One region of the Caldanaerobius fijiensis DSM 17918 genome, then DNA from elsewhere that is predicted to be linked to it. Evidence: a T-box and tRNA genes for the amino acid it is inferred to sense, from the RefSeq annotation. Region 1 holds a T-box; the other holds one or more tRNA genes.
What was found. A T-box is a leader RNA that pairs with one kind of tRNA and senses whether it is charged. The one in region 1 lies ahead of ileS (isoleucine--tRNA ligase), so its partner is inferred to be a tRNA-Ile.
Positions count from the first base shown of each region.

Region 2: it encodes a tRNA-Ile, which carries the amino acid that the T-box ahead of ileS (isoleucine--tRNA ligase) is inferred to sense. The anticodon was not compared.

Region 1 is NZ_FQVH01000001.1:163,649-178,783, forward strand. It holds gene BUB87_RS00785 (carbohydrate ABC transporter permease) at 1-913, opposite strand, end outside; gene BUB87_RS00790 (MFS transporter) at 1,229-2,482, shown strand; gene BUB87_RS00795 (TraR/DksA C4-type zinc finger protein) at 2,486-3,172, opposite strand; gene BUB87_RS00800 (DUF5665 domain-containing protein) at 3,283-3,570, opposite strand; gene BUB87_RS00805 (5'-methylthioadenosine/adenosylhomocysteine nucleosidase) at 3,589-4,284, opposite strand; gene ileS (isoleucine--tRNA ligase) at 4,300-7,059, opposite strand; T-box leader at 7,115-7,322, opposite strand; gene BUB87_RS00815 (DivIVA domain-containing protein) at 7,325-7,846, opposite strand; gene BUB87_RS00820 (YlmH family RNA-binding protein) at 7,864-8,601, opposite strand; gene BUB87_RS00825 (YggT family protein) at 8,629-8,913, opposite strand; gene BUB87_RS00830 (cell division protein SepF) at 8,953-9,354, opposite strand; gene BUB87_RS00835 (YggS family pyridoxal phosphate-dependent enzyme) at 9,350-10,015, opposite strand; gene BUB87_RS00840 (biotin/lipoyl attachment domain-containing protein) at 10,038-11,135, opposite strand; tRNA gene BUB87_RS00845 (tRNA-Pro) at 11,221-11,296, opposite strand; gene spoIVA (stage IV sporulation protein A) at 11,351-12,826, opposite strand; gene plsY (glycerol-3-phosphate 1-O-acyltransferase PlsY) at 12,938-13,534, opposite strand; gene der (ribosome biogenesis GTPase Der) at 13,553-14,872, opposite strand; gene BUB87_RS00865 (DUF512 domain-containing protein) at 14,873-15,135, opposite strand, start outside.
Region 2 is NZ_FQVH01000001.1:5,785-20,919, reverse strand. It holds gene era (GTPase Era) at 1-711, shown strand, start outside; gene BUB87_RS14840 (hypothetical protein) at 820-951, shown strand; gene recO (DNA repair protein RecO) at 948-1,697, shown strand; gene BUB87_RS00085 (DUF4342 domain-containing protein) at 1,699-2,124, shown strand; gene BUB87_RS00080 (glycine--tRNA ligase) at 2,250-3,623, shown strand; gene BUB87_RS00075 (deoxyguanosinetriphosphate triphosphohydrolase) at 3,718-4,716, shown strand; gene dnaG (DNA primase) at 4,774-6,594, shown strand; gene rpoD (RNA polymerase sigma factor RpoD) at 6,587-7,720, shown strand; tRNA gene BUB87_RS00060 (tRNA-Asn) at 7,826-7,900, shown strand; tRNA gene BUB87_RS00055 (tRNA-Ile) at 7,904-7,979, shown strand; gene ppdK (pyruvate, phosphate dikinase) at 8,123-10,759, shown strand; gene BUB87_RS00045 (tRNA (adenine(22)-N(1))-methyltransferase) at 10,835-11,506, shown strand; gene BUB87_RS00040 (Nif3-like dinuclear metal center hexameric protein) at 11,487-12,599, shown strand; gene BUB87_RS00035 (hypothetical protein) at 12,589-12,873, opposite strand; gene BUB87_RS00030 (oxygen-binding di-iron domain-containing protein) at 12,887-13,618, opposite strand; gene BUB87_RS00025 (amino acid permease) at 13,834-15,135, shown strand, end outside.

The sequences.
Region 1 (15,135 bases):
AATAAACCCATCTAGCTGAACTATTGAATACAATTAACGTGGCAATCAATATTATAACGAACAAAATCCATGCAAGAGCTGAAGCATATCCCATGTGCATATATCTGAAAGCGTTGTTGAACAGATACAACGAGTAAAACAATGTGGAATCCATAGGTCCACCCTGTGTCATAACATACGCCTGGGTAAAATACTGAAATGCTCCAATCATGCCCATTATAAGGTTAAAGAAAATCACAGGGCTTATCATTGGTAACGTTATGTATCTGAATTTGTGCCACCATACACCCCCATCGATTTCTACGGATTCATAAAGCTCCTGCGGTACATCTTGCATGCCTGCAAGGTATATGAGCATTGAGCCTCCCACACCCCACAAGCTCATCATTATCAAGGCAGGTTTGGACCACTTAGGGTCTATCAACCATCCTGGGCCCGGAATACCTAGGGATTGAAGAATACCATTAATTATCCCTATCTGTGGATCTAACATCCACATCCACAGCACAGATGAAGCTACAACCGGGACAATCGTGGGTAGATAGTATATGGTCCTATATACCGCCATTCCTTTTACTTTCATATTAAGCAGAGCTGCAAGTGCTATCCCAAATACCATGCTCAGAGGTACTGAAAAGATTGTATAATAAAACGTATTATAAAGTGACTTCCAGAAAAGGTTGTCCTTTGTAAACAGCTGCGCGTAATTAGAAAAACCCACCCATTTTGGAGGCGTTAAAACGTCATAGCTTGTAAAACTGTAGTAAAAAGAAGCTATAACCGGATACAGCGTAAACATAATAAAGCCCAGCAACCACGGAGAAATAAATAATAGACCCGCCTTTAAATTTCTCCTGGTTTCCTTCGAAAATCTCAACCTCCTGTACGGTAATCTTTGAACGTTCACCACCACACATCACCCCCCTTATTAATTCAATTAATAATCTTCATGTCCCATTTCCTATGAAATCGCTTTTTATTTTGCATCACTTCCTTTCTCTAGTCTAAGTTTATTTACTCTTTTAATATATAACCATTTGCCAACTTTCTCAAATGCCATTTTAGCTCAAATATTGCCGAAATAAACCATATTTTTTTTTTTTTGGAAATATCTCGTTCTCTCTTAAAATTACTCGCCTATTCTCGAAATTGCTCCACTTTTCGCAAAAAAGATTTAAATTGCTAAATAATAAAATCAATAATATAATATTAATAAAGGGGTGTACTTATGCTTAAAAGAAATTTTAAACCATTAAAAATGCAGTTCAAACACAAAAATGTATTTTATATAGCATTAGATGGCGTCGCTGCCATTGCTGCCTTTAACATCTTTCAGCCTTTTGTTCAGATGTTTGGCAAACATTTGGGAGCCAGCGATTTTCAGATAGCCCTTATAAATTCACTGCCGGCTTTAGCCAGCATATTCGTATTGATACCGGGTGCTTACTTTATTGAGTCAGCAAGATCAAAAAAATCGATTACCATAAAGTTGGTCTTTATGACCAGTTTGTTTTACGTACTTATATCGCTGGTCCCATTTATAGATAGTAACGTAAAGTCATGGATTTACGTCATATTGATAGGCCTTATGAGCGTTCCCAGCTCCATATTTAATACATCATGGCAGTCATTTTTCTCAGACGTATTTAAAGGAAAAGTGCGAAATTATGCCTTCGCCATAAGGAATAAATACGCCACATTAATAGGTCTTATAACGACATTGCTGGCAGGCCAAATCCTCACAAACCTACCAAAAACGGATACTCAGAGGATTTACGTCTACCAGGCTTTCAGCATACTGGCTTTTTTATTTTTGATGATGGAGATACATTTTTTATCAAAAATCGATTCTCCTCCATCAAAACCTGATAATGCTGAAAAACCAACCTTACCTAAATGGGCAGATATAAAATCCAATAAGCGTTTTTTAATATATACCATTACGTCATTTATATATTATGTCTCATGGCAAATGGGCTGGCCGCTGTTTTTCTTCTATCAGGTGGACTTTCTTCACGCCAATGAATTGTGGTTAGCTATAATAAATGTTGCAGGAGCTATTACATCCGTACTTTCATTTACCATGTGGAATAGGATTATATCAAAATATGGAAATAGCTTTGTGCTTATAATAGCAGCTGCCGGTATAGCTATAAACCCTATACTTTTTGTAACTGCTCACTCACTCATTACTTTGACGATAATTAACGCATTTATAGGCATATTTGGTGCTGCTTTGACTTTAACTCTATTTAACAACCTATTGGAAGTAGTGCCTGATAAATCCAAAACCATGTATATCGCCTATTACAATACGTTGATGGGTATCTCGGGGTTTGCTTCACCTATTATCGGTGAATGGCTGTACAAAATTACAAATATTTATTTCGCTATGAATTTTATAGGTATTTTTAGATTTATAGGAACATATATATTCTACCTCCGTTATAAAAGAGAAAAAATTAGCAGGGATAAAAAATAATCTTTATTCACCCCCATCATCTATAATATCAGCAGGGTTCCGCATCTCATTGTCTTTCTTCTCGCCAGGAGAAAAAGTAGCCCTGTATTCTTCATTGCTTATTTGCTCCACTGATTCCACAATGCCCGTTTCTTCATCATCCAGTACCCCAATATAGTCCCCGGTGCCAAAGCTAGGATCGCTGTCAGGTATAGAATACCTGGCAACAGCCTGCCATGAATCTTCTGCATCAAACTCTGTATCTCTTTTTACAGAGCGATCGTTAAATCCATAACCAGGGGAAATGGCATCCTCTTCAACGGGTCTTCCTGATAAATCTAACTCATGAAGATGAACCTCATTTTGTTTTTCGCACTCTATACATAAGGATGCATAAGGTAGAGCATCAAGTCTTTCCTCTTCAATAGGTTTTCCACAATGTCTGCATATACCATAACTTCCTTTATCTATTCTTTCAAGAGCATCGTTTATTTCTTTCAATATGTGCTTTTCATGAGCTACCAGCGCGTAATTTTTTTCTTGCTCATAGGTCTCCGTACCTATATCACCAGGGTGATTATCATATAGCGAAAGTTCTTCAATAGCATCCCTCTGTCCTTTGTTTATGTCATAAATATCCATGTGTTTTAATCTATTTTCAGTGTCCTCTTTTAATTCCAGAAGCTTGTGTTTAAAATATTCTATATCCAACTTATATCACCTCAGCTTTATATTGCCTTATAATCTTCATATTTATACTTTAACAGGATACGAAAAACAAAAAAGCAGGGACACAAAATCCCTGCGCAGCATGCAAGAACTTATAAGTTCTGTTGTACTATTTTTACAATCTGAGCTATCACATTTCCTATTACAGGTATGTTGAGTGTTACTAACTTTTGTAAAAAATATATCACGATAGCCCCCAGGATTGTAAAACCCACTGCCATGCCAAGACCCCTATAAACTCCGCCTATGAAATTAAGCCAGAAAAGTCGCCACGGACTCTGAAGCAATTCCATGTAATCCACAAGCTTTAATTTTTCCATCACGATACCCATGTCATCAAGCTTTTTTTCTATAAATTTAGCAAGCTCTTCGTTATTCACATATCCCACCTATACATATTATTCCCAGTATCTTAACATCCTACACACAATTTCACTGGAATTATGGGCTGCCATATCCGTAAATTCCTCAAAAGATATATTTGATTCTTCATCAGCCTTATCCGAAATACCCCTTATAATCACAAAAGGTACTGCATTTAAATAAGCACAATGGGCAATCGCTGCGCCTTCCATTTCAACGGCATAGCCATTAAATGCGCGTTTTAAAAAATTTACCTTCTCCGAACTGTTTATAAACTGATCCCCTGACACTATAGGGCCAACAAGTACTTTTTTGTCTTTCAAAACTTCTTTACTGGATTTTACTGCCAGGTCTATCAAGCCCTTGTCAGCTTTAAAGACGCTTTCATCCATATCAGGAATCTGGCCCAGACGATAACCCAATGCTGTCACATCCATATCGTGTTCAATAAGCTCGCTGGATACCACCACATCTCCCGCCTCTAACTCAGGTAAAAGCCCACCTGCAACTCCTGTATTAATAACTGCTTTCGTATCAAATTCATCTATTAAAACCTGGGTACATACCGCGGCGTTGACCTTGCCAACGCCGCATTTCACCACAGCTACATCCTTTCCTTCCAGTTTCCCGCTATAAAAAACCATTCTGGCCTTTTTAATCTCTTTTACATCTGTCATGCGGTCTATTAATAACTGCACTTCAATGCTCATAGCACCAATAATTCCTATCATTTTCGGTCACCCCTTTCAACTTATGTTTTCTACACAGCGTGCACATATGGTCGGATGTTCTGGATTCTGTCCTACCGTCTCGCTGTACATCCAACACCGTTCACATTTCTCTCCAGGGGCAGTAGAAACCACCACTTTTCTATCAGTGCCTTCCATTGGCTGATGCAATACCACTTTTGACACGATAAATATTGTTGATAACTGATCTTCATACCGCTTTAGCAATTCGTATTCACTTTCGTCGGGATATATATCCACCTGGGCGTTTAAAGAATGACCTATAACTTTATTGACTCTGGCCTCTTCCAATGCTTTCGTAACCTCGTCCCTGAACGATATCAAAAAGTTCCACCTTTTCTCCAGCTCTTCATCATTATATCTGTCTTCATAGACAGGCCAATCACACATCTGAACACTCTCATATTTATCCGGGCCTATTTCTCTCATAAACTTCCATATCTCTTCTGCTGTAAATGTCAATATAGGTGCGATCATTTTAACGAGCTTATCCAGGATGATATATATCGCTGTTTGAGCGGAACGCCTACCTGTGGAATCTGGCTTATAGGTATACAATCGATCTTTAATTATATCAAGGTAAAAATTACTCATGTCAACAACACAAAAATTGTGGATAGCATGGAATATAGAGTAAAACTCATAATTATCGTAAAACCCCGTCACTTTTTCTACCAGCTTGTTTACCCTTAAAAGAGCCCATCTATCTATTTCATACATATTTTCATAATCTACCTTGTTTTCCTCATATCTAAAATCAAATAAATTTCCCAAAATGAATCTGGCAGTATTTCTTATTTTTCTATAAACCTCTGTCATCTGTTTTAGTATATTTTCAGATATTCTCATATCTGAGGTATAATCAGCAGATACCGTCCACAGCCTCAACACATCAGCGCCGTATTTTTCTATAACCTCCATGGGGTCTATACCATTGCCAAGAGATTTAGACATTTTTCGCCCTTGCCCGTCCACCACAAATCCATGAGTCAATACGCTCCTATATGGTGCTATACCCCTGGTAGCTACAGATGTCAAAAGGGATGACTGGAACCATCCTCTGTGCTGATCACTTCCCTCCAAATATAGATCTGCAGGCCATCTGAGTCCTGGAGTATGTTCAAGCACAGCTCTGTGGCTAGACCCTGAATCAAACCATACATCCATGATATCTGTCTCTTTTCTGAAATCTCTGGAGCCACATTCGCATTTTACATCTCCAGGCAGAATTTCACTGGCCTCCATCTCAAACCAGGCATCAGATCCTCTTTTTTCAAACAATTTTGCTACTGCTTCTATTGTACGATCATTTATGATGGCTTTTCCACATTGTTTACAGTAAAATATAGGTATAGGAATACCCCAGATCCTCTGCCTGGATATACACCAATCGTGCCTATCTTTTATCATATTGGATATACGCTCCTGACCCCATTGAGGTATCCACCTTACGCTGTCTATAGCTTTCAAAGCCTCATCTCTAAAGCCATCTATAGAGGCAAACCACTGTTCTGTCGCCCTGAATATTATGGGGTTTTTACATCTCCAGCAATGAGGATATGAATGTTTAAGGGTATTTTTAAACAGGAGGGCATTTACTTTTTTCAGGTCTTCTTGAATAACACTGTTTGCTTTTTCATAGTATAGTCCTTCGTATTTACCAGCTTTTTCTGTAAAGTATCCTCTATCATCAACAGGGTTCAATACTTCAAGGCCGTATTTCATCCCCACTATAAAGTCTTCTTCGCCATGTCCCGGAGCTGTATGAACACAACCTGTACCTGCATCGTTAGTAACATGATCGCCTAAGATTATAACTGAATTTCTCTCTATCAAGGGATGTCTTGTCTGTATACCTTCCAGATCTCTACCTTTAAAATTGGCCAGTATCTCATATTCCTGTGGCAGCTCTGCATCTTTTACTACCATATCTATCATATCGTGGGCCAGAACATAAACTTCTTCGCCAAATTTAACTAATGAATATTCGAATTCAGGATTTAAACATATGGCCAGATTTGCAGGTAAGGTCCAGGTAGTTGTAGTCCATATGACAAAATACACATCGTCTAAATTCTCGACATAGGGTTTAAATAGTCCCTTATCATCGGTAACTCTAAACTTTACGTAAATCGCATCAGATTTATGGTCAGCGTATTCTATTTCAGCTTCAGCCAATGCGGTCTCACAGGTTGGACACCAGTATACAGGCTTTAAACCCTTATATATATACCCTTTTTTAGCCATCTCGCCAAATATTCTTATCTGTTCTGCCTCAAAATGCGGATCCAAAGTTAGATAAGGATGCTCCCAATCTCCCCTTATACCCAATCTCTTAAACTGTTCTTTTTGCTTTTCTACCTGACTCAGAGCATAATCCCTACAGAGTTTCCTGAATTCAACAGGAGATGTCTCATGCCTTTTTATTCCCAATTTCTTTATTGCTTGCTGCTCAATTGGCAAACCATGGGTATCCCATCCTGGTACATAGGGTGCAGCATACCCCTTCATAGTCATATACTTAACTACAATATCTTTTAGCACCTTGTTTAAAGTATGGCCCAGGTGTATATCGCCGTTGGCATATGGTGGGCCATCATGAAGTATAAATTTGTCAGCGCCCTCTCTCCTATTTAACGTCTTTTCATAGATATGTATTTCTTCCCAATACTTTAATATTTCCGGTTCTTTTTTTGATAAATTAGCTTTCATCGGAAAATCTGTCATTGGAAGATTTAACGTCTTGTTATAGTCCATCCACCTTCTCCTTTCTCGTTTATTATTATATATAGGATATAAAAAAACTTTCGCCATCTGGGGCGAAAGTCTCCGCGGTACCACCCATTTTATCATAAGAATGATCACTCATAAACTTTAACGGTACAAAAACCGGAAAGGCTTACTACTATTTCAGCCCTCAGCTCCAGAGTGATTTTCCACAATATTCTGTCATGGCTCGCACCTGCCGCCATTTCTCTTAAGACACGAATATTGTGTACTCTCTCTTTCATAGCCTTTGACTCTATTCTATTGTATCGGTCCTATCACTGCTCCTAGAAACCTCTATATCATCGAATTTCTCTTTATTATTACTTTTATCAAAAATCATCTCGTCTGTCAATACCCTGAGTTCCGCTTCTAACAATGTTTTAAACTTTAATTTAAACTCTAACATCTGTTTCTTTATATTTTCATACTCCTTTTTGATCTCGATAACTTCCTGATTGGCTTTTTCGATGATCCTTCTGGCTGTCTCTTCAGCTTCTCTTATGATATTTTCTGCCTTTTCTTTTGCATTAGCAGTCATTTCATCAGCAGTTTTTTGAGCCATCACCAGTGTATTATTCAAAGTCTGCTCCAGCCCAATGTAATTTTGAAGTTTATCATTTAAAAGACCTATACGGTCTTTTAACTCCAAATTTTCTTTATACAGCTTTTCATAGTCTTCTATCACTTCATCTAAAAATTCATTGACCTCTAATTCATTGTAACCTCTAAAAGCCCTTCGAAATTCTTTGTTGTGAATATCCATAGGTGTTAACATGCTCATATCCCCCCTGGCTATATGTATTTTTTTATTGATACAGCTATCCTATCCTTTTTCGTGGTTCCTTTTATGCTATCAAAAATAGCCCTTCCATGACCTCTAAACGAGAGGGTATCTCCTTCTTTTACTATATAAGCAGGATCCGATACTTCCACCCAATTTACTCTGACAAAACCCGATTTTATAAAATCCTGCATCTTAGTCCTGGAGGTAGAAAAAGCTACACTTGCTATGCTATCCAATCTTAATGAAGCTACCACCGCTTCAATTTCCTTCATCTTTTTCTCAACAGGCATAATCTCGTTAATATCAATCTCTGTTGTATGTACGTTTACCTTTCCTACCCTTGTTAAATTATGTGTAACATAACTTATTATATCCTTTCTGATTATTGCTTGACATCTATTATCATTAATTAAAATATCACCAACTTTCTCTCGTTTTATACCAAGAGCCATAATTGAACCCAATACATCCCTATGAGTTATATTTTCTTTTTTGAAATCTGCCGTAATTTCTATTGCACCGATTGGAACATCTATCTCATCTTCTGACAAAAAATCCGGGTATAGCACCACTAATTGTCTTTCAGCTCCTTCATATCCTCCTGAGGATAAAAACTGTACATCCCTTTCTTTTTCCACCATTTTAATCAACTTTGCCAGAACAGGCGGCTCAAGAAAATCCGTAGACTTCTCCTGCTTCCTTTTCTTTACCCAGTTGATCATATCTAAAAACCTAGTCTCATCCACATCAACATAACTCCTTACTTTATTAGTTTAAATTAATAACAATAAATGCATTACAATAGGTCTTACTATATACTGTATAACTAAAAGCGCTATAACCGGTGAAAAGTCCACCATCATGCCATGACCTATCGATGAGCGCATAAACATATTTCTAAATGGTGCTAATATCGGTTCTGTAAAGTTGTATATAAACCTTACAACAGGATTGCGATAATCAACCCTTACCCATGACAGCAATACCCTTATAATAATAGCCCAATTTAGCACTTCAAAAAAAATGGACACCGTCTGATATAATACCCAATTAAACAAGCTGTCTCCTCCATTCTCGCTATATTTTAAAATATGCTCTTAATTATCGCCTGCTAAAATATTTTCTATATCAACATTACTAGGCACCACCAAAAATATACCGCTTGAAATCTTCTTTACCACACCTTCGAGAGCATAAACAGCTCCCGCCAGGAAATCCAAAACCCTTTCCGCTTCATCTGGCTTCATATCCTGCAGGTTTACAATCACAGGCTTGCGCGCTTTCAGCTCATCGCATATCATAGTTACTTCATCGTAACTAACCGGCCTGGATATAATCACTTTAATATGTGAATTGGAATGTATATTTACTACCTTAGGTTTTTGCTTTACAAATGGCTCATAATTTTTGTTTTCATAGTCTTCACTGCGCTCTTCATCATCTTCACTTTCTTCCAGGCCAAGGTACGACATTATTTTTTCAATCACATTCACATTAATCCTCCTCTTTGTTATAATTTCTCGGCCCGAATATACCTGTACCAATCCTCACTATATTAGATCCCTCTTCTATAGCTACGACATAATCAGCCGTCATTCCCATAGAAAGGTATCGTGCATCTACAATAGGCGACTTCATTTCTTTCAGCTCATCATAAAGTTGTCTCATATGTTTAAAATAAGGCCTTGCTTCTTCTGGCTCTGAAACAATAGGCGCAACAGTCATCAAACCCTGTACACACAAATTATCAAATATTTCTAATTCCTTTATAAATTTTTTTAGCTCACCAGGCCTTATCCCAAATTTGGTCTCTTCACCAGCTATATTAATTTCTATAAGTACGTTTTGCTTTTTACCTATAGATTTTGCTCTTTTGTTTATCTCCTGGGCAAGCTTTACAGAGTCGAGCGAATGAATAAGTTCTACCTTGTCGATTATGTATTTAACTTTATTTACCTGTAAATGACCTATCATATGCCATTTCACCTTATCGCCTATGGCATCGTATTTTTGCACTATTTCTTGAACCCTATTTTCTCCAATCACTTCAATACCTTCTGCTATTGCTTCTTTTATCTTATCCGGTGAAATAGTTTTAGTCACAGCCATTAAAATAATATCAGAAGGATTTCTTCCAACCCTTTTACATGCATCAGCGATACGGTGCCTTATTAGCTCTATGTTATCTTTTATGCTCACTATTTTCACCTCGCCGGTAAATAATTACCTTATCATAAGCCTTAAGAGCATTGTTACCTTCTTGATTTTCTATTATAGCATATCCTCCATATGATGCTATAACTTTTACAGGGCAAAACACCGGTTTCTCCCTCAGTACATAAACGCCAATTTTCCCTTCTTTTTCTGTAAGGGCCGATTCGGGAATCTTCAGGCCCTCAGCATCATTTAAAATAATTTTTACCCTCTCAGTAGATTTTTTATAAAAATCCTTAACATAATACGTGGTATATAATACCACATGATATGTAGACTTTTCTCTTTTAACACTAGATACATAAAATTTCACGGGAACGCCATAATCAGAAAACTCTACACTGACCGAATCCCCCGGTTTAAAAACGTTTCTATTTGTATCAATACTTATGTACCATTTATAATTATCTATAAGTCCTACAACAGGCTGCCCTGCTGAAACATCCTGTCTATTTGAAATATAATGTAATAATCCAGGCTTTGTAGCCATCAATTCAACTGATTTTTTGTCTAACACGGACATAATCTCATCTTTTTGCCTCAAAAGCTGTATTACTTGATCAACATCCACCCCAGAAACTTTTGTAATCCGGCTTTTTTTATCGTTTAATTCCTGGATATCCTGCTTATATTTTTCAATACTTTTAGTATCGCCCTTCTTAATCGCATCCTGCAATCTATTTAAATTTTCGTCAATCATGTTGTTTATTTTAGCAATATCAGCTGTAAATACACCTTTATCCATATTTTTCATCTGGTCTATTTGCTTATCGATATCCTTTATCTTTTCTCTATAAATATGCGCTTCACTATCATCAATTCTCGCTACAACACTACCTTTACTAACTCTTTCTCCATCTCTTCCATATTTTATAAGTCTACCCCCAATAGGAGCATTTATTATTTCCTGATCATAAAATACGTGGGCATCTACATAAAAATGTTCCTCAATCCTGCCATAGGTTATGACACCGATCTTAGGAGCATTAAATTGAAATTTTAATATAAAATAAGCCAAAATAACAACGGTTGCAAATATAAACAGTGCTCTTATTTTTTTCTTCATATATCACACCACAATATCATTTTAGCAAAAAAATAATAAAATGTAAAATAAAAAAACTATCTTCTTCCGCGAAGATAGTTTTTGTTGGTCTGAGTGGCGAGACTCGAACTCGCGACCTCCACCACCCCAAGATGGCGCGCTACCACCTGCGCTACACCCAGATCATTTACAGAGGATATTATAAAACACAATCGTAAAAAAATCAAGTATTTCTTTTATAAGATAACAAAAAGTATTCCTCCGCCGCCTTCGTTTACTATTCTTTGTAAGGTCGTTTTTAACTTTTCCTGAACTTCTTCTGGCATATTTGTCAATTTACTTTTCATTTCTTCCTTTACAAGATCATCAAGGGACTTGCCAAAAAGATTAGCTTCCCATATTTTCTTGGGGTCATTTTCAAACTGCTGCATCAGGTAATTGGCAAACTCTTCACTCTGCTTTTCTGTGCCAACTATAGGGGATATCTCCGTCTGCAAATCCACCCTCATAATATGCAATGATGGAGCACTGGCCTTTAACCTGACTCCGAATCTACCACCTTGCTTTATGATCTGTGGTTCCTCCAGTTTTATCTCATCTGGCGACGGCATAACTACACCATAGCCTCTATTTCTAACTTCTTCAAGGGCATCAGACAATCTATCATATTCTTTTTTGGTATAAGCTAAATCCCTCAAGAGATTTATCAGCTGATAATCGCCTTTGATCTCATACCCTGAGACCTCGCTTAATATCTTAAAATACAGACCTTCAACAGGCTTTAACGTCACATTGATAATCCCTTCACCTAGATTTATATTATCCAGTGACCATTCCTGTATATGCTCGCAGTCTCCCAGCATATGGATGTAATCATTTACATCCCGTATCTTGTACATATCCTTTACCGTCTCTTTAACCCTTTCCATTATATCGCTTTTTAACCAATGCTCATTTTCCAGTACATCAACCCATTTAGGCAGATTAAAGTTGATTTCCCTGATCGGAAACTCGAATAAAACCTTTTGAAGGATATTTTTTATGTCGTCAGAATCCATTTTCATCACATCAAGGATCATTACAGGTACGTTATATTTTTCCTGCAGTATATCTCTTAAATTTTTAGTATCCTGTTCATTAGGCTTTATAGTATTTAAAATAATTATAAAAGGCTTGTTTATGTCTTTTAACTCCTTTACAACACGTTCTTCTGCTTCAACATAATTTTCTCTCGGTATCTCTGTTATACTGCCATCAGTTGTAACAAGTATACCTATAGTAGAATGCTCTGTTATAATCTTTCGCGTCCCCAACTCTGCTGCTTTTTCAAAAGGTATGTCTTCATCAAACCAGGGAGTCTTTACCATCCTTGGTTTTTCCCCTTCCATATACCCGAGAGCCCCTCTCACGAGGTAACCAACACTATCTATCATCCTCACCCTGAACCTGGTATTTTCCGCTATATTGATTTCCACCGCCTCATTGGGAACAAATTTTGGTTCTACAGTCATTACAGTTTTACCCGCTGCGCTTTGAGGTAATTCATCTTTCGCTCTTTCACGTTTGTAAGCATTATCTATATGAGGGATAACCAGTTGCTCCATAAACCGCTTGACAAAAGTAGATTTACCAGTTCGTATAGGTCCGATAACCCCAATATATATATCTCCGTCAGTGCGTTCGGCTATATCCTTATAAACGTCAAACTCCATTGGCTCCGACCTCCTCTATACATTATATCCATCTTATGATACATAGTTCTAACAGTACATATATATTAGAGCAGGTCGGAATTTATTACACGCTTATTCTTTGCCTAATTTTTAATACAATTTTATCTTAGATTCAGTCCCGCTAATCAGGCGACCTATGTTTGCCCTGTGCCTATAAACAGCCATCAATGCCATCACCACGCCAAACAGGACATATTGCCACGAACCATGAAAAATAGCAACAAAAATCGGAAATAAAATCGAACCAACAATAGATCCCAATGATACGTACTTTGTTATAATGATCACAATAATTCCTATTAGAAGAGAATATATTGCGGCAACAGGACTGAGCAAAAAAATCACGCCTATACTTGTAGCAATCCCCTTACCACCTTTAAAACCTAATTGTATAGGGTAATTATGCCCTAATATTACAGCAATACCGCATAAAATCGCAACTCCTGAGCTTTTAAATAAAAGCAACCCTAATAATACCGCTACCACTCCTTTTGCCACATCAAATAACAATGTTAACAAAGCCGCTGTTTTGCCTAGAATCCTTAATACATTAGTCGTACCAGGATTGCCACTACCGTATTTTCTTATATCATCGATTCCCCATAGCTTTCCAATGTAATACGCCGAATTAAATCCTCCAATAACATACGATGATATCAAAGCAATGATTATCAGCAATACATTCATTGCTTATTTCCCCTTTCCTTACGATTCGCCTTGTTTTTTAAACTTAATTCTCAACGGTGTCCCCTCAAAACCAAACAGGCGCCGCAGCTGATTTTCCAGAAAGCGAGTGTAAGAGAAATGAATCTCGTCAGGATAATTTGAAAAAAATACAAAAGTTGGTGGTTTTATAGAAACCTGTGTGCCATAATAAATTTTTATCGGTTTGCCTTTTATAGAGGGAAGAGGATTTGTCGCAATAACCTCATTTAGCATGTCATTTAATACTCCTGTTGCAAGCCGCTTGGACCTCTCCGCCGCCACTCTATCTATTGTTTCAATAATTCTCTGCACCCTCTGACCGGTCTTCGCGGATACAAATAAAATCGGAGCATAATCAATAAAGTCAAGCCTATACCTTATTATTTTTTTATACTCATCCATAGTCCTATCATTTTTTTCTACTTTATCCCACTTGTTCATAACAATGATGATACCTTTACCTTGCTCATGAGCGTATCCTGCTATTTTTGCATCCTGCTCTGCAATTCCTTCATAACTATCTATAACCATAAGGCATACATCAGCCCTCTCAATGGCCGACAGTGCCCTTAACACACTATAATATTCTATTGATTCATCTATTCTACTCTTGCGCCTTATCCCCGCTGTATCAATAAAAACATACTTTTTGCCCTCTACTTCAAATGGAGTATCTATAGCATCCCTCGTAGTGCCTGGCATGTCGCTGACTATCACTCTCTCTTCGCCCAGCACCCTATTAATTATAGAAGACTTGCCAGCATTAGGCCTTCCGATAACAGCTACTTTTATCGTATCTTCTTCATATACAAATTCTTCTCGATCAGGCAAATATTTGACGATAGCGTCAAGCAAATCGCCTGTTCCCAGGCCATTAATAGCTGAAATCATGTACACATCTTCAAACCCTAACTCATAAAATTCATACGAATTTTCTCTCAACTTGTTGTTGTCCACCTTATTACACGCGAGAATAACGGGTTTATTTGATTTTCGCAGCATATCGGCAATTTGCCAATCCGAAGGGGTAATTCCCTCTCTTCCATCGACGACAAAAACGATAACATCAGACGTATCTATAGCTACCTGAGTTTGTCTTTGCATCTGCTGAAATAGCTCGTCCTTTGAATCAGGCTCAAGACCGCCAGTATCCACAATAGTAAAAACTTTACCAGACCATTCGCAGGTATGATATAATCTATCCCTTGTAACACCAGGTTTATCTTCTATAATCGCAATCCTGCTCCCAGCAAGTCTATTAAACAACGTAGATTTTCCTACATTAGGCCTTCCTACAATAGCAACAATTGGTCTCGGCATTTATATCTCCCCTATTACTTTTTTTATTAAATCTTCACCATTAACAGCTGATACAACAACTTCAACCCCTAATGCATCTTTTACATCATCAAGCGTCTTATCGTCCAAAAAAATATCCTCACCTTCTTTTAGCATGACATCAGGAATAATCAAACGCTGCCCTAAATCCTTATCTTTTAGTTGACTTATTAAATCACTCCCTGTTAAAAGTCCTGCAACCGTTACTGAGGGACCAAAAAAATTATTTTTTATAGCATATACAG
Region 2 (15,135 bases), 160 kb from region 1:
ACGCCTGGACTTCACAAGCCCAAAAATAAGTTAAGCGAGTTTATGATAAAGACGGCTCTCAATACCCTTGAGGAGGTAGACTGCATATTGTTTATGGTGGAAGCCGACTCGGATGTAGGAGCTGGTGATAGATATATAGCAGGGCTTTTAAAAGATGTAAAGACACCCATTATATTGGTTTTGAATAAGATAGATAAGGTAAGTGAAGATGTCCTTAAAGAGCGGATTGAGGCTTATAAAGAGCTGGGAAATTTTAAAAATGTGTTATGGATTTCTGCTGAAAAAGGCCAGAATTTAAAAGAACTGGTAGACGCTATTAAGGAGGTATTGCCGGAAGGGCCACAGTATTTCCCAGAAGATATGGTTACAGATCAGCCTGAAAGAAATATCATCTCTGAGCTTATAAGGGAAAAAATGCTTTATTTCTTAAAAGAGGAGGTTCCGCATGGTACAGCCGTTGATATAGAAAGCATAAAATACATTGAGGAAAAAGGCCTTGTAGATATAAACGCGACCATATACTGTGAGAAGGATTCACATAAAATGATAATAATAGGCAAAAACGGGTCTATGATAAAGAAAATAGGGACAGCGGCCAGACTTGATATAGAGAGACTTTTAGGCAGTAAGGTGTTTTTGGAACTATGGGTTAAGGTTAAAAAAGATTGGAGAAATGACGAAAAAATCTTAAAAATATTGGGGTATCATTGATTGACAATGGCTATATAATTTGTTAAAGTATATATTGTAAGATAGATTAGGCCTGCGGGATAAAAAGGAACCCGACCAATTGATGTTAGAAGGGGGCCATTGTGCATTATGAATGAATTGCTGTGGCAGTTGTTCAAGAAGACGGGCGATATCCGGGTATTTATACTTTACAAAAACCTGGAAAAAATCTATTATTATAAACTAAAGGAAAAAGGTTTTCATCAAAAGGCAAAGTTATGAAAAGATTTCTAAAGACGCAGGCTGTCGTCATCAGGTGCGAGGATTTTGGTGAAGCCGACAGGTTGGTTACCCTGCTGTCAGGGCATTACGGATTGATAAGGGCCATTGTCAAAGGGGCTAGAAAGATCAAGAGTAAATTGGCTTCAGGTACTCAATTTTTGTCTGTAGGGTATTATAACCTTTATCACGGCAAAACCTTTTATACGGTGACGCAGTGTGAAGCTGTAAGAGTTTTTAAAAGCATTTTTGACGATATAAATAAATTCATGTACGCCAGTGTTATTGCTGAACTAGCATCGTATATCGCGACAGAAGGTGAAGCCAGTTATTCTCTCTATAACCTGGTTTTAAAAGCATTATATGAACTTGACGATTGTGAAGGAAATTGTGAGAACTATGTCATATATTTTATGCTGGAGGCCCTCAAAATAGCGGGCTTTAAGCCTGAGGTGGATGTGTGTGTTCGCTGTAGAGTGCCTATTGATGCTCCAGAATATTTCAGTATAAGCGATGGAGGTATAATTTGTCCCGATTGCATGCATAATAAATTACACATATACAGGTTAAATCCAGAGATAGCAGCTGTATTAAAGTATATGCTTACAGCAGATATAAAGGGCGTTAAGGGTCTTGTTTTAAGCAAAAGCTCGCGATATCAAATAAAAAAATTATTGGCAGCGTTTGTAAGTTATCATTTTGAAAAGGAAATAAAATCGCTACAATTTGTGGAGAAAGAGAGTGTTTGATATGGATGTAAGGCTGGAGGATATTGATGTCGTCAGGGAAAGAACAGGAGTAAGCTATAGCAAAGCAAAAGAGGCTTTAGAACAGGCCAATGGCAGTGTTGTGGATGCCATAATATTTATAGAAAAAGAACAGGAAAAGCAAGAAGGTGTATGGACAGAAAATATAAACGTAAAAGGGTCTGAACTGCTAGAAAAAGTTAAAGATATTATAAAAAAAGGTAATGCTACTAAGATAAGGGTTAAGAAAGGCGAGAAGGTTATTGTGGATATACCCATAACAGTTGGTGTTGTGACGACTATATTCTTTCCATATCTGACTTTATTAGCATCTATCATTGCTCTGGCAGCAGAGTATACACTGCAGATAGAGCATCCTGTTCAGGATACGACAGGTGTTTCAAATAGCGATATTGAAAATAAGCATTAAAAAGCAAGCGGCTTTCAAAAGACAAAAGCCGCTTGCTTTTATCGTGCATGACATGCTATAATAAAAAACAATGTATTTTGTATATAGAAGCTTAAGGAGGAGGACCAGTGAGTGCGATAAAATCGATGGATAAGCTAGTAGCGCTGTGCAAGTCCAGAGGCTTTGTATATCAGGGCTCGGAGATATATGGAGGTCTTGCCAACTCATGGGATTACGGGCCGCTTGGCGTTGAGCTTAAAAACAATATAAAAAAAGCCTGGTGGAAAAAATTTATACAGGAAAGCACTTATAATGTAGGAATAGACTCGGCTATTCTCATGAATCCAATGGTATGGGTTGCATCTGGACATGTGGGTGGTTTTAGTGATCCCCTTATTGATTGTAAGGATTGCAAAGTGAGGTTTAGAGCTGACAAGCTCATTGAAGATTATTTGAAGGCCAAAGGTATAGAAGGGGTTGTCGTTGATGGTTGGACCAATGAAAAGATGATGGAATACATAAGAGAAAACAACATACCGTGTCCTAACTGCGGGTCTACTAATTTCACGGACATAAGAAAATTTAATCTCATGTTCAAGACGTATCAAGGTGTTACAGAAGATTCAAAGTCCGAGATATATTTAAGGCCTGAAACCGCTCAGGGCATATTTGTCAATTTTAAAAATGTACAGAGGACGTCGAGAAAAAAGATACCATTTGGCATAGGCCAGATAGGCAAGTCTTTCAGAAACGAGATAACTCCCGGCAATTTTATATTCAGGACTAGGGAATTTGAACAGATGGAGCTTGAATTTTTCTGCAAACCTGGAGAGGACCTAATCTGGTTTGACTACTGGAAGAAATTCTGTTATGACTGGCTGTTATCTTTGGGTTTAAAGAAAGAGAACATAAGGTTCAGAGATCACTCTAAAGAGGAGCTTTCACACTACAGCAATGCCACTACAGATATTGAATATCTTTTCCCCTTTGGATGGGGTGAACTGTGGGGCATTGCCGATAGGACGGATTTTGACCTCAAGCAGCACATGAAATACTCTGGAGAAGATCTGTCTTATATGGATCCTGTTACCAACGAAAAATATGTGCCGTACTGCATTGAACCATCTGTAGGCGTTGATCGATTGGCTATGGCATTTTTAGTAGATGCTTACGAGGAGGAGCAGCTGGAAGGCGGCGATACAAGAGTTGTATTGAGGCTTCACTACGCGTTAGCGCCTATTAAAGTAGCTGTATTGCCGCTGGTTAAAAAGCTCAGCGAAGAGGCTTTTAAGGTATACGATGAGCTTAAAAAGTGGTATATGGTGGACTTTGATGAAACGGGCAGCATAGGAAAAAGATATCGAAGGCAGGACGAGATAGGGACGCCTTTCTGCGTCACCATAGATTTTGAGTCATTAAATGATCATTGCGTTACTGTCAGAGACCGGGATAGCATGCAGCAGGTAAGGATACCCATTGACCAGCTTAAAAGGTATTTTGATGAAAAATTATCATTTTAGCAAAAAATAAACCCATATATGGGTTTATTTTTTTTAGGTGCAGGAAAAATCATATGCGTGTAGAATAAGTATATTTAAGAAGGAGAAGATGCTTATGAACATAAGAGAGAGAACAGAAGAGATTGAAAGCATGATTTTATCTCCTTATGCCGTATTAAGCAGCAAGACAAAAGGGAGGCTAAAGGATGAGCCAAAGTGTGATATAAGAACAGAATTTCAGAGGGATAGAGATAGGATAATACATAGTAAAGCATTCAGGAGACTAAAGCACAAGACACAGGTGTTCATATCGCCATTAGGCGATCACTACAGGACGAGGTTGACACATACACTGGAAGTAGCCCAGATTGCAAGGACTATTGCGAGAGGTTTAAGGTTAAACGAAGATCTAACAGAAGCGATAGCACTTGGCCACGATTTAGGGCACACCCCTTTTGGCCACGCTGGTGAAGCTGTTTTAAACGAGATTATGCCCGATGGTTTCAGGCACAATGAACAAAGCCTTAGGGTGGTCGATATCCTAGAGCGAGAAGGAGGACTAAACCTGACGTGGGAGGTAAGAGATGGGATATTAAACCACACGAGAAAAAATACTCCTGCTACTCTTGAAGGCAAAATCATACAGTGGGCGGATAGGATAGCTTATATAAACCACGATATAGACGATGCTATAAGAGCAGGTATACTAGATGTCAACGATTTACCTTGGGAGACCACTCACATATTGGGCTTAACCCATAGTGAAAGGATAAATAACATAGTTGTTGATATTATAAACAATAGTATTGACAAAGATGATATAATAGTAAGTGAGACTATAAGACACGCATTGGATGTGTCATGGAATTATATGTATAATAATATATACGTAGGGTCAGAACCCAAAAAGGAAGAAGAAAAGGCGAAAAATCTACTCAGAGAACTCTTTTTTTACTTTGAAAAGCGACCTGAATTGATGCCACCTGAATATATAGACTTAATTGACAGATATTCACTCAAAAGAGCTGTGTGCGATTATATCGCTGGCATGACTGATCAGTACGCTATCCAGATGTTTAGAAAAATTTTTATACCGGATTCATGGAAAAAATGAAGGAATTTTAAAGGATATGTCGAATTATAATTTATTAGGCGTAAAGGTGATAGCCATATGGCTAAGATTTCACAGGATACAATTCGTAACGTTATAGAAAGCAATGATATTGTCGACATCGTTTCAAATTATGTGCAATTAAAAAGAGCAGGAAAAGAGTACAGGGGGTTGTGTCCTTTTCACAGTGAAAAGACGCCGTCGTTTTATGTCGACGGTGAAAGACAGGTTTATTACTGCTTTGGGTGCCATAGCGGTGGGAATGTTATAAGTTTTATAATGAACATTGAAAGTTTAAATTTTATTGATGCTGTGAAATTCCTTGCAAATAAAGCAGGTATAGCAATCAAAGAAGACCAGGTGAATGATCAAAGGAGTATACTATATGAGATAAACAGGGAAGCTGCCAGATTTTATTATGAAAATTTAAAAAGTAAGCGGGGCGTAATTGCATATAATTATTTGAAAAATAGAGGTATTGAAGATAAGACCATTGTTAAATTTGGACTTGGTTATTCGCAGAAGGCGTGGGATGGCTTGCTAAATCATTTAAGCAAAAAAGGATATAAAGTACAGGATATAGAAAGGGCAGGTTTAATTATAAAAGGCAAAGACGGGGCCAGCTATTATGACAGGTATAGAAACAGGATCATGTTTCCCATCATTGACAGCAGGAATAACATCATAGGTTTTGGTGCCAGGTCTATTGATGAGACCATGCCTAAGTACCTCAATTCGCCGGAGACGGAGATATTCAATAAAAGCTCTGTATTATATGCATTGAACTTTGCCAAAAAGAGCAGATCAAATCATTTTATTATAGTGGAAGGGTATATGGATGCCATATCTCTTCATCAGGCAGGCATTGATTACGCGGTGGCTTCATTGGGGACAGCCTTGACCCCAAAGCATGTAGAGCTTATGAAAAGATATAAAAATAGCGTGATTATAGCATATGATGCCGATGCAGCGGGAAAAATGGCAACAGATCGCGGTCTGGACCTATTAGAAAAGACTCATCTTGATATAAAAGTACTTGAGATACCCTCAGGTAAAGACCCGGACGAGTTTATAAGATCTGCGGGAGTACAGGCTTTTAAAGAAGCTGAGAATGCTGCTGTGCCTTTTGTCCAATACAGGTTAAAAAAGGCACAAGACGGGCTTAATTTGGACAACCCAGAAGAAAAAGCTATCTTTGTCAATAGAGCTTCAGATGTATTAGCAGATGTAACTGATGAGGTAAGGTTGAATTCATATATTAAATACGTGTCGGAATTGACAGGAATTGAAGAACCTATTATTAAAGCACATATCATAAAAAAAGTCAAGAGTAAAAATCAACAAAATAAGAATATCGAGTATATAAGTGGCAATAACAGGCATAATATAAATTATGAAAATAACGATGTTGACGATAAGACAAGAGTACCATTGATAGACGAGACGGAGCGAAAAGTATTGGCTGTATTGACAAACAGCCGGGAATTGCGTGAAAAATACATTTATTCATTAGAGGAGGATTTATTCAAATATCCTTTCAGTCAGAAGTTGCTGGTGTGGTTGAGGGATGTAACGTTACGGAATGAAAACATAGATGTGGCTGAACTAATGAGTAAATATGAGGAAGATGAAGAAATAGAGGAAGTAGGTAAGATTTTATCGATGCAATTGCCGCAAGAGCCTGAGAACACATTAATAGAAGGATTGCTGACATTGAAGAGAGAAAAGTTAAAAAGAGCAATATCAGAGCTTACTGTTAATATAAACCAGAGTAAAGACATAAATATTATTAAAAAGTTACAGCAGGAGGTTATGGAGATAAAAAAGGAATTGTTTAATTTAAGCATTAAAAAGTCGGAAAGGAGGGGACAAAATGGCTAAAAATGAGGCAAATAAAGCAAACAATAAAATAATGCAAGTAAAGAAATTAATACAAGCTGGAAAAGAAAAAGGCTCGTTGACATATCAAGAAATAATGGACACATTAGAAGACGTAGACATCGATGCCGATCAGATAGAAAAATTTTATGAAACATTAGAAACTATGGGCATAGAGATTGTTGGTGATCATCCCCTGGATGAAGTTGAAAAAGATGGTATAGAAAATATAGATGATGTAATTGATATAAATGATGTAGATGAAGATATCGACATGGATTTATCCATCCCTGATAATGTAAATATAGATGATCCTGTGAGAATGTATTTGAAAGAGATTGGAAAGATACCTCTATTGACTCCAGAAGAGGAGATAGAGTTAGCCAAGAGGATAGAAAAAGGCGATGAAGAAGCTAAAAAAAGATTGACAGAAGCGAATCTAAGATTGGTTGTATCAATAGCTAAAAAATATGTAGGCAGAGGAATGCTATTTCTAGATCTTATACAGGAAGGGAATTTAGGTCTTCTAAAAGCGGTTGAGAAATTTGATTATCGAAAGGGGTATAAGTTCAGCACCTACGCTACATGGTGGATAAGGCAGGCTATAACCAGAGCTATTGCTGATCAGGCAAGGACTATAAGGATACCTGTGCATATGGTTGAAACGATTAACAAGCTTATAAGAGTATCCAGACAGCTGTTACAACAATTAGGTCGAGAGCCTTCGGCAGAAGAAATAGCAAAAGAAATGGATATGTCTGTCGATAAAGTCAGAGAGATAATGAAGATAGCTCAAGAGCCTGTATCTTTAGAGACACCTATAGGCGAAGAAGAGGATAGTCACCTGGGAGATTTTATACCTGATGATGATATTCCGGCACCCGCGGAAGCAGCGGCGTTTACCCTGTTAAAAGAGCAGCTTATGGAAGTGCTTGATACCTTGACGCCTAGAGAAGAAAAAGTATTGAGATTGAGGTTTGGCCTCGATGATGGTAGGGCCAGGACCCTTGAAGAGGTAGGCAAAGAATTTAACGTTACCCGTGAGAGAATAAGGCAGATAGAAGCCAAGGCCCTTCGAAAACTGCGCCATCCCAGCAGAAGCAAGAAGTTAAAAGATTTTCTGGAATAGCCGGCATTATCCTCTCCATTTTGGAGAGATTTTGCTGGTTTTTTTATTTGCTAGTATTGACAAAGCAATTAAGAGTATGTATAATATAAATTGTGAGCTGAAAATTCCTCAGTAGCTCAATGGTGGAGCAACCGGCTGTTAACCGGTAGGTTGTAGGTTCGAGTCCTACCTGGGGAGCCAAAAGGGCCTTTAGCTCAGCTGGTAGAGCAACCGGCTCATAACCGGTCGGTCCGGGGTTCGAGTCCCTGAAGGCCCACCACTACATAAAAGCACATTTACAGATGTGCTTTTTTTGTATACTTTTATGCTCTTGTAAAAACAAAATTAATGTAGTATAATTAGAGGCGTTGAGGTATCAATCTTAAAAGTAAGCTATACATAGTAGGAGAAAGGAGTTTACATATGACGAAAAAGTACGTGTATTTCTTTAACGAAGGCCGTGCTGATATGAGAAACCTTCTGGGAGGCAAAGGAGCTAACCTTGCTGAGATGACAAATCTCGGTTTGCCTGTACCTCCAGGGTTTACTGTTACTACAGAAGCCTGTACCAGGTACTATGAAGATGGCGAAACGATTGCACCTGAAATCGTAGAACAGATCTACGATAAACTGGCTCAACTGGAAAAGGTTATGAATAAGACCTTTGGGGACACAGAAAATCCGTTGCTGGTGTCTGTTCGTTCAGGGGCCAGGGTTTCGATGCCTGGTATGATGGATACAATCTTAAACCTTGGGTTAAATGATCAGTCAGTTCTGGGCCTTGCTAAGAGCACCAACAATGAACGCTTTGCATATGACAGCTATAGAAGGTTCATTCAGATGTTTTCAGATGTCGTAAAAGGCATCGACAAGAATAAGTTTGAAGCAATTCTTGATGCTGTCAAAGAAGAGAATGGTGCCAAATATGATACTGATTTGACTGCTGAAAACTTAAAAGAAGTTGTAAAGAGGTATAAAGAGCTTTATAAAAAAGAGATGGGAGTGGAATTCCCACAAGATCCCAGAGAGCAGCTTATGGAAGCTGTAAAAGCTGTTTTCAGATCCTGGAACAACCCCAGAGCTATTGTGTACAGAAAAATGAATGATATACCCAGCGATTGGGGTACTGCTGTAAACGTCCAGGCCATGGTGTTTGGTAACATGGGCAACGATTCCGGAACAGGCGTTGCTTTCACAAGGAATCCGTCAACAGGAGAAAAGGTTTTGTTTGGCGAATTCTTAATGAATGCACAGGGCGAAGATGTAGTGGCAGGTATCAGGACTCCCCAGCCCATATCACAGCTTAAGGAAACACTTCCAGAAGTATACGATCAATTTGTCCAGATAGCAGAGAAATTAGAGAAGCATTATAAAGATATGCAGGATATGGAGTTTACAGTAGAAAGAGGTAAACTCTACATGCTGCAGACCAGAAACGGCAAAAGGACGGCTGTAGCTGCCCTTAAAATAGCTGTTGATCTGGTGAATGAAGGGCTTATAGACAAAGAAGAAGCAGTATTGAGGGTTGATCCCAAACAGTTAGATCAACTGTTGCATCCAACGTTTGATGCTAAAGCATTAAAAGAGGCCAAACCTATAGCTAAAGGGTTACCTGTGTCTCCAGGTGCTGCAACGGGTAGGATATACTTTACGGCAGAAGATGCAGTAGCTCATGCCAAAGCCGGTGAGAAGACCATACTGGTAAGGCTTGAGACATCGCCTGAGGATATCGAGGGTATGTATGCGTCACAGGGTATTCTTACAGGACGCGGTGGTATGACATCCCATGCTGCAGTTGTTGCAAGAGGAATGGGTCGCTGCTGCGTTGCAGGCTGTGGTGAGATCACCATAAACGAGGAAGGAAAGTATTTTACAGTTGGTGGCAAGACATATAGAGAAGGTGACTGGATATCATTGGATGGCAGCACCGGTTATGTATACGGTGAACAATTGCCCACAGTTGAGCCTACAGTTACAGGCAACTTTGCTACGCTGATGAGCTGGGCTGATGAAGTGAGGAAGCTTAAGGTAAGGACCAATGCCGATACACCGAGAGATGCTGCCACAGCAGTAAAATTTGGCGCAGAAGGTATAGGATTGTGCCGCACCGAGCATATGTTCTTCGATGAGGACAGGATCCCTGCCATGAGGGAGATGATCGTTTCTAAGACTGAAGAGCAGAGGAGAAAAGCACTGGCAAAATTGTTGCCTATGCAGAAAAATGACTTTAAGCAGTTATACGAAGCCATGGGCAGCCATCCTGTTACCATAAGGCTTATAGATCCTCCATTGCACGAATTTGTTCCCCATGAAGACGAGGACATTGCGGCACTGGCTAAAGAAATGGGCTTGACTTTTGAAGAACTCAAAGCTACGGTAGAAAGCCTGAAAGAGTTTAACCCGATGTTAGGCCATAGAGGCTGCCGTCTTGCGGTGACATATCCTGAAATAGCAGAAATGCAGACAAGGGCTATAATGGAAGCGGCTATAGAGGTTAAGCAGGAAAAAGGCATAGAGATAGAAGCAGAGATAATGGTGCCTCTGGTAGGAGATATTAAAGAGCTCAAATATGTAAAAGATATCATAGTAAGAGTAGCAGAAGAGGTTATAAAAGAAAAGGGCGTCAGGGTTGAGTACCATGTAGGTACCATGATTGAGGTTCCTAGAGCGGCTCTGACGGCGGACAAGATCGCTCAAGAAGCAGAGTTCTTCTCCTTTGGAACCAACGACCTCACGCAGATGACCTTTGGGTTCTCGCGTGACGATGCCGGCAAGTTCCTCAACGATTACTATGACAAGAAGATCTACGAATTTGATCCGTTTGCAAAGGTGGATCAAGAGGGCGTCGGCAAACTCATGAAGATGGCTGTAGAATTAGGCAAAGCCACAAGACCTGATATCAGGCTTGGCATATGCGGTGAGCACGGCGGTGATCCCAGCACCATCGAGTTCTGCCACAATATAGGTCTTGATTATGTATCCTGCTCACCCTACAGGGTGCCTATTGCCAGATTGGCTGCGGCACAGGCAGCTGTAAAGGCTAAGAGAGCTGCAAAATAATTGTGAACGTAAAATAGGTGTATGGAGAGGTCGATGACCTCTCCATATATTTTTATAAGGAGCGGCATAGATGACATGAAGTTAAAATTGGGTAAAAGGTTAAAGGCTATTGTGGATATGGTAGATAGATGTGGAGTAGCTGCGGAAATAGGGACGGATCATGGCAAAATTCCGGTGTATCTGGTGGAAAATGCCATAGTTCAAAAGGTTGTAGCCAGTGATATAAGCGGGCCGTCACTGGAAAAAGCTATAAGATTGGCAGAAAAGGCAGGGGTACAGGAAGCTGTAGATTTTAGGCTTGGGGATGGGCTTAAAGTATTGAGGCCGGGAGAAGCCGATACTATAATAATAGCGGGTATGGGCGGAGACCTTACCGTTCATATGCTGGTAGAAGGAAAGGACATAGTAGGTGATGCTGTACTGGTATTACAGCCTATGAAAGACGATAGCTTACTTAGAAGATGTCTTATAGAATTGGGATATTGTATAGTAGATGAAGATTTGGCTGAAGAGAGGGATAAAATATATACTATTATAAAAGCGAAGAAAGGCCATATGAATATCAAAGAGAATATATTTTTGGAGATAGGGCCGATTTTGTATAGAAAAAGGCACCCGCTTTTGTGGCGCTATATAGATTATAAAATAGGTTTGATGAAAGATATACTGAGGCAAAAAGAAGACGTAGACCTGGCGTATAAAATTCGAGAGATGGAGGCGATGTTAAATGAACTTAAAATGTCATGACGTTATAAAGATCATCGAAGAACTGGCCCCTAAAGTTCTGGCTTTAGAAGGAGACAATGTAGGCCTTCAGATAGGCGATCCTGATAAAGAGGTTAGAAGAGTAATGGTTGCCCTTGACGCAGTACCAGCGGTGGTGTATGAAGCCATTGAAAAAAGAGTAGATATGCTCATAACTCATCACCCCTTTTTTTACCGACCGGCTAGAAATTTAAGGTACGATGTTCCGCAAGGTCATATTACTCAACTCCTTATAAAAAATGACATCGCTCTATACTCAGCTCATACAAACCTGGATTGTGCTATAGGGGGTGTAAATGACGTACTGTGTGATGTGCTTGAACTAAAAAATAGGGAGGTACTTGATAAAGGATATGAAGAAGGGCTTAAAAAAGTGGTGGTATTTGTACCAAAAGGGTATCTGGACGCAGTAAGGGACGCTATGAGTGAAGCGGGAGCGGGTCATATAGGCAATTACAGCCATTGTACCTTTGCCTGCGAGGGGATAGGGACCTTTAAGCCCCTTCAAGGGAGCAATCCCTTTATAGGCCAGGTTGGAAAGCTGGAAAAAGCGGAAGAATACCGCCTTGAAACCATTGTTCCCGAAAGCAGGCTTGATGCCGTAATCAAGGCAATGCTATCAGTACATCCCTATGAAGAAGTTGCCTATGATGTGTACCCCGAGGACATATCATATAAAATATATGGATTGGGCAGAATAGGCGAACTGGAGAAAGAAATGGATTTTTCAGAATTTGCCTGCTATGTCAAAAATAAATTAGCAGTTACATTTGTAAGAGCTATAGGCAAGAGAGATAAAAAGGTAAAGAAAGTAGCGGTATGCGGAGGCAATGGGACAAGTCTTATACAAAAGGCCATATCAAAAGGAGCAGATGTCATGGTTACAGGTGATGTGGGATATCATCAGGCCCAGGATGCGCTGGCAGCGGGATTTTCGATAATAGATGCAGGCCATTATGGTACAGAAAAGGTTGTCGTACCGTATTTAGCGGGTTATATAAGAAAAAAATTGCATCACGCCGATTTAGAGGTGATGCAATCAGAAATAGACATTGAGCCTTTTTCTATTTTCTAGTGAGGATTTCGGGCAGTTCGAGATTATATGCATTAGCTGCTTTTAAGACTGATATCTTGCAGCCGAGTACTGCCCATAAACCATATCTTTTTCCAAATTGATCTAATAAATCATTCAATATGGTTTTGCCATCGCCGGCGATAGATTGGACATTTCCGTCTTCGTCGGCTATTATGTTGAAGTCATTAAGCACGGCAAAGGTTTTATCTTTACCTAGAATGCCCAATTCTCTTTTTATTACCATTTCTATTAAATCCTTGTATGTTCCCATCATACCACGACCTTTCTTAATAATACATGTAGTCGCCAGGATCTAATTCTTTAAGGGCATCTATGTATTTTTGTATGTCTTTATCGATTATAGAGCCGTGCTGGGGACATATCATCTTGATGTCCAGCTGTTCGATCTTTTCCATAGCTCTATTGAGGATTTCCTTGGAAGGCATGTAGTTTTCATGAAAAGCTTTCATGGCCTCTATATAATATTTGTTTGCAAAAAGGTTCCAGTCGTAAGAAAACGCGCCGAATATATCACCTGAAAACAGAATTTTGCTTTTTTCATCATAGGTTACGAACATCCCTGGGAAATGGCAGTAAGGCGTGAAAATAAACCTCAAAGTCCTGCCGCTTTTTAGTGTCAACTTCCACTCATTTTGATCCACGTAATAAAAAGGCGCTTTAAAGCCATAATGAGCCATGAGTATAGCAGCTCTGGAATGAGTTACCACTTTGAGATCCTTTCTGTTTATAACTTCCTCAAATTTTGGGATGGAAGCGCAAAGATCTGGATCTTGATGGGACTCTAAAATGTAATTTATCCTCCTTATGTCGATGATGGATACTACTTTGTTCAATACGATAGGATAGTGGGGAACCGATCCTGGTTCTATAAAAACCACGTCTTCGCCGTCGTCGATTATGTACGGATTGCAGTGCAAACTGGCTGATTCATCAAAATACCCAACCCAATATATGCCTTCGTCTAATTTAACAGCTTTGTCCACATCGTATCCTTCCATTTCTACCTCTCCTTTCCCTCTGTTTTAAATAAATCATATCATGACTTCACTGGAAAAAGTATCAAATATACAATCAACGATGTTATCACAATAAAAATTATACCATTAGTTTATGTAATATACAATATATATTAGGAGAAAATTAATATTCATATGGTTCTCATTTGCATAAATTATATATTATAGTAGATGATATATTGTGGAGGTATTAATAGATGGAACGGGGAAAAATTTCTACAAACAAATTGACCATGTTGAGCGTTGGCGGTATTATTGGCGCTGGATTCTTTTTGGCCAGTGGTATTGCTATAAAGGAAGCAGGGCCTGCTATATTGATAAACACACTTATAAGTGTTTTTTTAATGTATACTGTTTTTCAGGCATTGGTAGAAATGATCACGGCCCAGCCTGTTGCAGGCTCATTCAGGGTTTATGCTCAGGAAGTTCTTGGAAATAGATATGGATTTATGAGCGGATGGCTATACTGGGTAGCAGGTGTTTTGGTGATGTCCAGTGAGGTTACTGCATCAGCTATATTTACCAGGTACTGGTTTCCTGCAATTCCTTTATGGGTGTTTACTTTGATGTATTCTGTGTTAATAGTAGGGGTAAATCTTATGGGGATTGAGGATTTCAGCCTCATTGAATCTATTTTTTCCGTTATAAAGGTGTTGGCTTTGATGTTTATAATTATTGCAGGGATAGTATTGCTTATTATGCTATCACCTAAAAGGCCTGATATCGGGTTTGAAAACTACGTAAAATTTGGCGGCTTTTTTCCCAACGGTATAAAAGGCATGTACGGCGCCATGCTCATGTCCCTTTTGTCGTTTGCAGGTATAGAAGTGACAGCAATGGCGGCCAATCAAGCCAGATCCGAGAGGACCATAAAAAACACCTTGAGAAATGTAATAGCATTGCTCACTATCCTTTATACAGGTTCTTTTGTGGTACTTTTAGCACTGACCCCATGGAAATTAATAAGTGTGAAAATAAGCCCATTTGTAAAGCTTTTTGATTTTGTCAAAATTCCATATGCTGACTCTATACTCAATTTTATAATATTAACTGCGGCACTTACTACCATGAACGCTGCTATGTACGCAGTAACACAGGTACTCTTTTCTCTAGGGCAAGGGGAATTTGCCCCTACGCTATTGGCGAAAGAAAACAAGCGTGGAATACCTATATATGCTCTTATGGCCACATCAATGGGATTGATAATAGCGATAACATTATCATATATCCTGCCAAAGGCAGTTTATGAGTATATAACCAGTTCTGCAGGCATTATACAGTTCAGCAACTGGATTATAATACTCCTGACACATATAAAATTTAGAAAGTACATCGACAAAAAAGGTATGAAGGATAAGTTAACTTTTAAAGCGAAGGGATATCCGCTTTTGTCCTGGATAGGCCTGATAGGTGTGTTGCTTGTAATATTGTCATCGCTGGTGGTACCTAAAGAGAGGATAGGCTTTATTGTGGGAATTGTGATTATATTATTTCTTTTC